2 regions of the Lysinibacillus sp. JNUCC 51 genome follow, and region 2 is predicted to be linked to the other one. Evidence: riboswitches for the same ligand, from Rfam matches in the RefSeq annotation. Region 2 holds a riboswitch; the other holds the start of a gene.
The links. A riboswitch is a leader RNA that binds a small molecule or an ion and turns the genes downstream of it on or off. The one in region 2 is predicted to bind FMN.

Region 1 (4,396 bases), 250 kb from region 2:
TCCCCATGGTTTAAAAATATATTCAAGAATACTTTTATGATTAAAACGCTTTACAAGGAATAATTTACCTATTTAATTCCCATCCTATTATTCGGAAAGATTTATCCAATCATCTTCTGTAAATTTGCCATTTCAATAGCAGATATTGCTGAGTCATAGCCTTTATTTCCTGATTTAGTCCCAGCGCGCTCAATTGCTTGTTCAATATTTTCTGTAGTTACAATACCAAAAATAACAGGTACATTTGTAGTTAATGACACATTTGCAATCCCTTTTGCTGATTCATTACATACATAATCATAATGTGTTGTAGAGCCACGGATTACCGTACCTAATCCAATAATTGCATCATATTTCTTTGTTTTAGCTAACTGTTTTGCGATGAATGGAACTTCGAATGCTCCTGGAACCCATGCTACATCGATAGAGTTCTCATCCACACCGTGACGCTTTAAACCATCTAATGCACCGTCTAATAATTTACTTGTAATAAATTCGTTGAAACGACCTACTACTACTGCTATTTTTAAATCCGTACCAATTAATTGTGCTTCAAATTTTTTTCCCATTTTTAATCTCTCCTCTTTTATTTTGTCTAATATCATAATTAATCGCCCAGTTTCCACTCCAGTCAACTTAATACATAGAGTACGTTTTAACAAATGTCATTCCAAACTTTTGTCGATAATCCTTTATATTGTCATTCTATTTTCTTCTACTTTTTGTTGACGACGATATGTTGCCAATGCTTCAATTGAAATCATTTTTAAATAATGTTGTGCTGCATATTTGACGAGATCATTAAAGCGTAGCATTTCTCCATCGTCTCCCATAATTTCACAAATAACGCCCGCAGGAATACTATTACAAAGCTTAGCCAAATCAATTGTCGCTTCAGTATGCCCCCTACGCTCTAATACACCATTTTCCTTTGCTATTAACGGGAATACATGGCCTGGTCTACGAAAATCTGCAGCTTTTGCCTGTGGCTCCAACATTTTTTGTATAGTCATTGCCCGTTCAAAGGCGCTAATTCCAGTTGTTGTGTCTACATGATCTATACTAACGGTAAATGCCGTTTGATGATTATCTGTATTAACACTAACCATAGGCTTTAATGCTAACTTTTGAGCAAACTGCTGTGAAATCGGAGTACAAATCAGCCCTCTTCCATAGGTCGCCATAAAGTTAATTGTTTCAGGGGTGATAAATTCCGCAAGCGCTAATAAGTCCCCTTCGTTTTCTCGATCCTCATCATCTACTACAACAATTATCTTTCCTTGTTTTAAATCCTCTATTGCTTCTTCAATTGAATGTAGCAATATCGCCACCTCCTGTTATATGTTGATTAAAATCCATTTTGTGCTAAAAAGTCTCTTGTAATGGTCGGCGATTCCTGTCTAGACTTAAGTTGATGCAAAATGTATTTTCCAACTAAATCGGTTTCTACATTAACGAGAGCACCAATTTTCTTCATACCTAAAATTGTTTCTTTGTAAGTATGGGGTATCAGTGATACTGTGACACCGTTTTCCTCGACATGAAAAAGTGTTAAGCTCGTTCCGTCAATTGTGATGGAGCCCTTTGGAATACAGTAGCTCGTCAATTCCTTTGATAATTCAATATCAATATAGACTGCGTTTGCTAATGGTCGCTTGCGCAATATTTTCCCTACTCCGTCCACATGTCCAGATACAAAATGACCACCGAAGCGTCCATTAGCTGACATAGCACGCTCTAAATTTACCGGATCTCCAACTGCAAGCTGCTGTAAATTTGTTGCTCTCACTGTTTCGGGCATTACATCCATCGTTAGCTCCAGTTCATTAAAATGTGTCACTGTTAAACAAACACCGTTGACCGCTATACTGTCTCCGAGCTTTACATCCTCTATCATTTTCTTTGAAACAACGGTTATTTCCATACTTTGTTTATCGCTTTGCAAGGTTTTAACTGTACCAATATCCTCAACAATTCCTGTGAACATTTTTTCACCTACTTTTTTCATTCATTTGTTTAGTCACTTTTGGAGTTATTCCTGTCTGTTCCTCCTCCTTGAAATCAAAAATTTATTTTCCGTACAAACAAAAAACCCCTTAGATTAAAGGGGTTTGGGAGTTCATATAAATAAGACGTCAACAAATAAACCTCGTGGATACAAAATTTTTCCATAGGTTGTCATCTCATCGTTCTTCTCCCATCCAGACTGTCACTGTCGGTTTTGGATTTGCACCAAATCAGCTTTCGCTCACGGACTTTGAATTACTTCATCACCGCCGATTGGGAATTTCACCCTACCCCGAAGAACTACTGCTATTCAATTAGTTAGCTAAATAAATCAAATTCACCTTGGCGTAAATACGTCCGGAGGCATTGTCTTCAGAGTGTGTCAAACACCTACTGAGAGAAAATAAAAAAACTTCCCAGCTAAGCGATGGGAAGTAGTTTACAAAAAAAGCGTACTCAAATAAACCTTATAAACTCAAATGAATTTAAAAAGCACACACTTTAACCCTTCTCCCATCCAGACTATAACTGTCGGTTTTGGATTTGCACCAAATCAGCTTTCGCTCACGGACTTTGAATTAACTTCATCACCGCCGATTGGGAATTTCACCCCACCCTGAAGGATATTTTTATTTAGCTATTTCTTACGATAACACTATTTTATAATATTATCCAGATAATTGTTTATAAAATTTTCACTCTAATTAATTTCACATTCGCTACATAAAACAGCCACCACCTTAGCCAGAAAAAAACCAATGGGGTGAATACTGCCCCGCTCGCTAAGCCAAATGTGTATATATTTCGCTGGATAACTAGAGTTAATGGCGCCTAAATCTGTCCTGATGCAACTGCGTTCACACGGATTCTCTTATTCACTAATTGCAATGATACTGACTTAGTAAATGAAATAATAGCTTCTTACTTTTTTGTCCATTCAACTACATAAAATTTTATAGAAGTTTACATTATTGAAATCGACGTATTTTTCGGTACAATATTTACCAAAGAAAATGCCTTACGCACCTAAAAAATTTATTCAACTGGGGTTATTTTAATACGTTGTTTCATATTCTGTATAATCATGTCATTATTAACAATAATACCTCAGCATAATTGGGTTCGGAAACAGCTTTGTACTTGCACAAAGCAATCCTTTTCGATTTCCGATACATCCGCCGGAGGCTATGCCCAACAGATGTTTTTTGCACGAAAGCATAATGCTAACAACAGGGGTTTGTCTGTGCGATAGCGAAACAGCAGGCATGATGTTGAGTACCCAGTCGTTGCCACATGACGCGGCGTTCTTAGACTGAGTCCTTCTATTTCAGCTGATGTTTGGACACCACTGAAAAGTGACTTGAAACCGCATTCATCTCACAACCTATAGATGTGAGAGACTTTTGTACCTATCGTTTCGCTTTCAAAAAAACACTTACTAAAGAAGTTAAAAAGCCAGTAACATTTTCAAGAAAAAAACGTCTTTACAACTAGATGATTAAAGGAGAAAGTTTGTCATGAAATATATTATCTTTGATTTTGATGGAACACTGGCAGATTCTACAGCAGTGTTTGCATCAGCTTGGAATACGATTGCGCAAAAATATAAATTTAAAGGAATAGAGTTAAAGGAAATCGAATCATTGAAAAAATTATCTATAGCGGAGCGCAGTAAATTATTCGACTTCCCTATGTATAAATTGCCCATGATTTTACCACAGTTTTATCGTTTGTATCGCCAGTCATTAAACGATGTTCATCTTTATGATGGTATTAAAGAAGTTCTTATGGAAATTGATAAAAAGGGCTATAAAATTCTTATTATTTCCTCCAATTCACAGGAGAACATTTTAGAATTTCTAAAAATGAACAGCATTCATTGTGTGTCAAATGTTCTTTCTTCAACTCGTATTTTCGGAAAAGATAAAGTGATAAAAAAATTTTTAAAGGACTCAGGCATTACACCTTCAGATGTGTTTTACATTGGTGATGAGCAAAGAGATATTGTAGCCTGCAAAAAAGTGGGCGTGCCTATTATTTGGGTTAGTTGGGGATATGACGCTATTGAAGTTATACAACAAGAGGAACCCGAATACAAAGTTACTACTCCACAAGAAATTTTAAATATCATATAAACTAAGAGGATCATAGCGATTAAAAAATTGCTATGATCCTCTTGGTGTTATTGAATATGTGTAATGATAAATACAGTATCGATCTTCTGCAAAACGGGGGGTGATTTCCGACTACTTTTTCGAGAAGAAAAAAAAGTCAGAGATACTTCTCTACCAAGTATTATCTTTCTATTGTCCCAACAAAAAAAGACACCTTGTAAGTGTCTATAAAAAAATACTATGGCTTTTTCAAAATTGCTACATATTTTTCTGCT
Region 2 (4,396 bases):
TTTTTGATTGGGAAACGGAACAGCTACGTTCAACCACACCATCACCGGAAGACGTGCTGCAGGCCAGTGATGAATTTATGCAGGTACAATCAGCACTTGAACACTGTACAGGTGACCAAAAAATGGTCATTATTATGCGCTACTTTCAAGATTTATCGATTGCAGAAACAGCGCAAATACTAGATTGGACAGAGGCGAAGGTAAAAACCACTCAGCATCGTGCCATTAAATTTTTAAGGCAACAGCTACAACAGGTTAGAGAACAGGAGGCGAAACGGCAATGACACATAACCAATTCGATGATGATCAACTGGAACATGTATTGAATAATGCCCCTAAGCTTTCTGATCGCCGTTCAAAAGAAGAAATATTAAATCGATTATTGGCAGATGCTCGCTTGCAGGATAATGTCCATCTTCAAGAAGCAATACAACAACCAATAGATGATGAAATAATATTGCAAGAGCAACAACACAGTATTTCTAAGCAACAAGAAAGTATCGAGACAGCGACAACAAAGAAGAAAGTTCGTAAATGGCCGATCTTTATGAGTGTTGCAGCTATTTTTGCCTTAACAGTACTTACGGGCTCCATGTTTATAAATAATAATGATAATACAAAAATGGACCAGGCTAATGCTCCTGAGACCTCGCAATATTCAACATTGCAGGATAGTAGTGCAGCGAAAAGCTCTATCAACCGTGATAAGATTATGGAATCCAACATAGTAGCAGAACATTCACGGTTCATGTCTCTACGATCATCTGTTTATGAGGAAGATTTAACAGATGCAGTAGTGTTCCATATTGGTTTGGCAAATCGTGATAAGAAAAGCGTACCGATGACGTATATCGTTTCAAATGAACGAGTTGCTACTGATTTTCCGAAGAAAAAGCCTACAACATTACAAATGTATGAAAAGTATGCGCCACAGATTGATGAGAAAGCAAACGGTTTTACTAACTACCATCCATATAAAGGGAAATTGAAGGAGAAGGACGATAAACTAGTTCATGTATTGCCGAAGGAAAATGATTATGATGTTGCTTCAGCAGATATTAATGAATACTTAGGGACATTAAAGGATACATTCTCAGACTCAGTGTATAAAGCTGTTGAGTTTGAAAATCCTGATGGTACATCCTATAAATTTTCCAAGGATGAAGAGCTAAGTAATCCTATGGCATTAACAAGCTCAGATCATTTTAATTACTATTTATATAAAGATGAAAATGGAACTGAATATTTATCACCCGATTCTCGCAAAACTTTTTCCACAGTAACTGAAGCTCTTACCGATATGCGGAATAAAAATGATGATGTATACATTCCAGTTGTACCGGAAAATGTAACATACACAGTGAAAGAGGTAGCAGAAGGCGTTATTGTAACATTTGATGAGCCGCTTGATTTAACGACAATGGACGCGGTCCGTGCAACTCAATTAATTGAAGGTATGATGTTAACTGCTGCAAGCTTTGATCAACAAATACGTCTAGACAATGTTGTACAGGAGAGCTGGGAGGGATTTGATTTGAAAAATTTCTTACCAAAGCCTGTAGGAGCCAATAAACGGTATATGCCATAAATAGCATAACAACAAATAGTTGTACAGAACGTAAATAAATTTTTGAAGCATTCTCGCGCTATATATGCGAGAATGCTTTTATCATTTTATGACTCCAATAGCAAAGAAGCTAGGTGGACTAATAATCTATGAGGGATGCAGAAAATCTCTAGATTTTACAAGGTAATTAGCCGGTTAATTATAAAGCATACAAGATTAATCGGGATTTTTTAAGCAAAGCTATTTACTTTTCTCTAATAATTTATTATAGTAAGGCTATGAAATAAAAAAATATTGATTCATCTTCGGGGCAGGGTGTAAATCCCGACCGGCGGTAATAGAGTTGTAAATCGCTAATGTTTCCTTTAAGGCATATTAGCTCGAATGATTTACAAAAGGCTCTTCAGCCCGCGACCTGTGCAAATAATTTTTTGCATGGCTGACTTGGTGCAATTCCAAGGCCGACAGTTATAGTCTGGATGGGAGAAGATGGAGGTACGATCGTCATTCATTGTTATGAATTTAGCTATGAACGAGCGTTTTTTCGATGTGGCTTCACACAACGTCCGCTCTAAAATGGTTAATTAATGGCGTCTTTTAATCATGCCTATTCTCCCTTATGCTCTTTTGCATAAGGGTTTTTTCATGATAATTATTGATTAGGTCGTAACCTTTCTTCTTGCGAGATTGAATCAGCAAAGAGGAGAGAGTTTTCTATGAAGAAAAATGTTAAACTTCAATCGTATATTACGATTGGTATGCTGAGCAGTATTTCGTTTTTATTAATGCTTTTTAATTTCCCAATTCCACCATTTCCAGCGTTTTTGGAAGTAGACTTTAGTGATATGCCAGCATTACTAGCGGCGATCACAATGGGACCTGTAGCTGGTATTTTAGTAGAATTCTTTAAAAATGTGTTGGACTGGGTTTTCTCAGGCACGCCAACGGGAGTACCGGTAGGACATATCGCGAACTTTGTAACAGGTATTTTATTTATTCTACCAGTGGGCTTTGTGTTTAATCGCTCCAAAACAGTTAAAGGCCTTATTGGAGGTTTAGCTGCTGGAACAATCATAATGGCAGTTGGTATGAGCATTCTTAACTATGCGGTATTTTTACCTATGTACACTTACTTTTTAGGTATGGAGCCTGTTGTAGGCGATTCACTATATAAAATGATCGTAGCTGGTATTTTGCCATTTAACATTGTGAAAGGTATTTTAATTACTATCATCATGGCATTGCTATTTACAACAATGCGTAAATGGATTCATAATCAGCGTTCAATGTATTTAACAAAATAATTAGCATGAAACCTCGAGCTGTTAAACGCTCGAGGTTTTTTTAACTTCTTTCAGCAAGTGTTTTATGTAACGAAAGTGAAACGGCAGTTATAGAGGTCTCTCGCCTCTTTAGGTGAGATTAATAAGGTTTTAAGTCGCTTTTCAACGGGTGTCCAAACATCCGTACCTGTCACTGTGCTTTCGATACAAAAGACATCCGCTGAAATAGAGGAACTCAGTTTAAGAACGCCACGTCCTGTGGCAATGACTGAGTGACAAACATCATGCCGCTGCCGCTGCGTTTTCGCGCAAAAAACATCTGCCGGCCTAAGTGCAAAACCGATTCAGGACGCAATTGTGCCAAGGCATAATTGATTGTAGGATAGATATAATAATTGAGATGTGGATATTATTGCGAAAAAGTAACATCTAGTAAACTATAGTATTTTCATGTAGAATAAGGAAGAGTTTAGGTTGTTAGAGGAGTTGGAGTTTGAAGAGATGAGTGAAAAAAAGAGTCAGTGGTCTAGTAAACTAGGCTTTATTTTAGCATCGGCAGGAGCTGCAATAGGACTAGGGGCAATTTGGAAACTTCCTTATGTTACTGGACAAAGTGGTGGGGGAGCATTTTTCCTTATTTTTGTTCTATTTACATTGTTGATTGGTTTACCGATGTTATTATCAGAATATATTTTAGGTCGTGGTACACAGTCTGAGGCTGTGACTGCCTATAAAAAAATTGCACCGACGAAAACAGGGTGGGCCTGGGTTGGTCGTTTAGGTGTTCTTGGTTGTTTTTTATTATTAACTTTTTACAGTGTTGTAGGAGGTTGGATTTTTATATATAGTGGCCTGGGTGTAACTGGGGCTGTTATTGACCCTGCTAATGATCCTAGTGAACTATTTGGAAAGATTATAGGAACACCTTGGATTACATTACTAGGCTTAGGATTGTTTACACTGGTAAATGTACTAGTCATTTCACTTGGTGTGCAAAATGGCATAGAGAAGGCCAGTAAGTGGATGATGCCTTTATTATTCATTATGTTTATTGTGCTTGTTGTAAGGGCTTTAACATTAGATGGGGCAATGGAGGGGGTTAAATTCTTCTTGTGGCCTGACTTTTCCAATATAACTGGAAAGGCTATATTAGAAGCTTTAGGGCAGTCCTTCTTTGGTTTAGCGGTAGGATTTTCTTGTCTTGTGACGTACAGCTCCTATTTAAAGAAAGATGTGAGCTTACCTAATTCTGCAGGCTCCGTTGTTCTTCTAACTGTGCTTGTATCGTTTTTAGCTGGATTAGCAATTTTCCCTGTTGTATTTGCTTTTGATTTAGAGCCGGCGTCTGGACCTGGCTTACTATTTATGGTTCTGCCAACAGCTTTTAGTCAAATGCCGTTTGGTGAAATCTTCTTAGCGATGTTTTTATTATTATTTTTATTCGCAACGCTAACTTCTTCCTTCAGTTTATATGAGATTATCGTAGCGGCATTTATTGAAAAGGGACGTATGTCTCGTTTTGCATTGACGATGCTACTAGGTGTAG

Region 1: it holds a riboswitch for FMN, as region 2 does, so the genes downstream of both, ribE (riboflavin synthase) here and JNUCC51_RS05355 (ECF transporter S component) in region 2, are expected to answer to the same signal.

Annotation. Positions count from the first base shown of each region.
Region 1 is NZ_CP065545.1:787,272-791,667, forward strand. Features, by position in the region: gene ribH (6,7-dimethyl-8-ribityllumazine synthase) at 102-569, opposite strand; partial or broken gene ribB (3,4-dihydroxy-2-butanone-4-phosphate synthase) at 720-1,322, opposite strand; gene ribE (riboflavin synthase) at 1,349-1,987, opposite strand; FMN riboswitch at 2,186-2,311, opposite strand; FMN riboswitch at 2,509-2,635, opposite strand; gene JNUCC51_RS04160 (HAD hydrolase-like protein) at 3,525-4,142, shown strand; gene JNUCC51_RS04165 (VanW family protein) at 4,360-4,396, opposite strand, start outside.
Region 2 is NZ_CP065545.1:1,034,218-1,038,613, reverse strand. Features, by position in the region: gene sigX (RNA polymerase sigma factor SigX) at 1-284, shown strand, start outside; gene JNUCC51_RS05360 (RNA polymerase subunit sigma) at 281-1,588, shown strand; FMN riboswitch at 1,865-2,062, shown strand; gene JNUCC51_RS05355 (ECF transporter S component) at 2,284-2,871, shown strand; gene JNUCC51_RS05350 (sodium-dependent transporter) at 3,352-4,396, shown strand, end outside.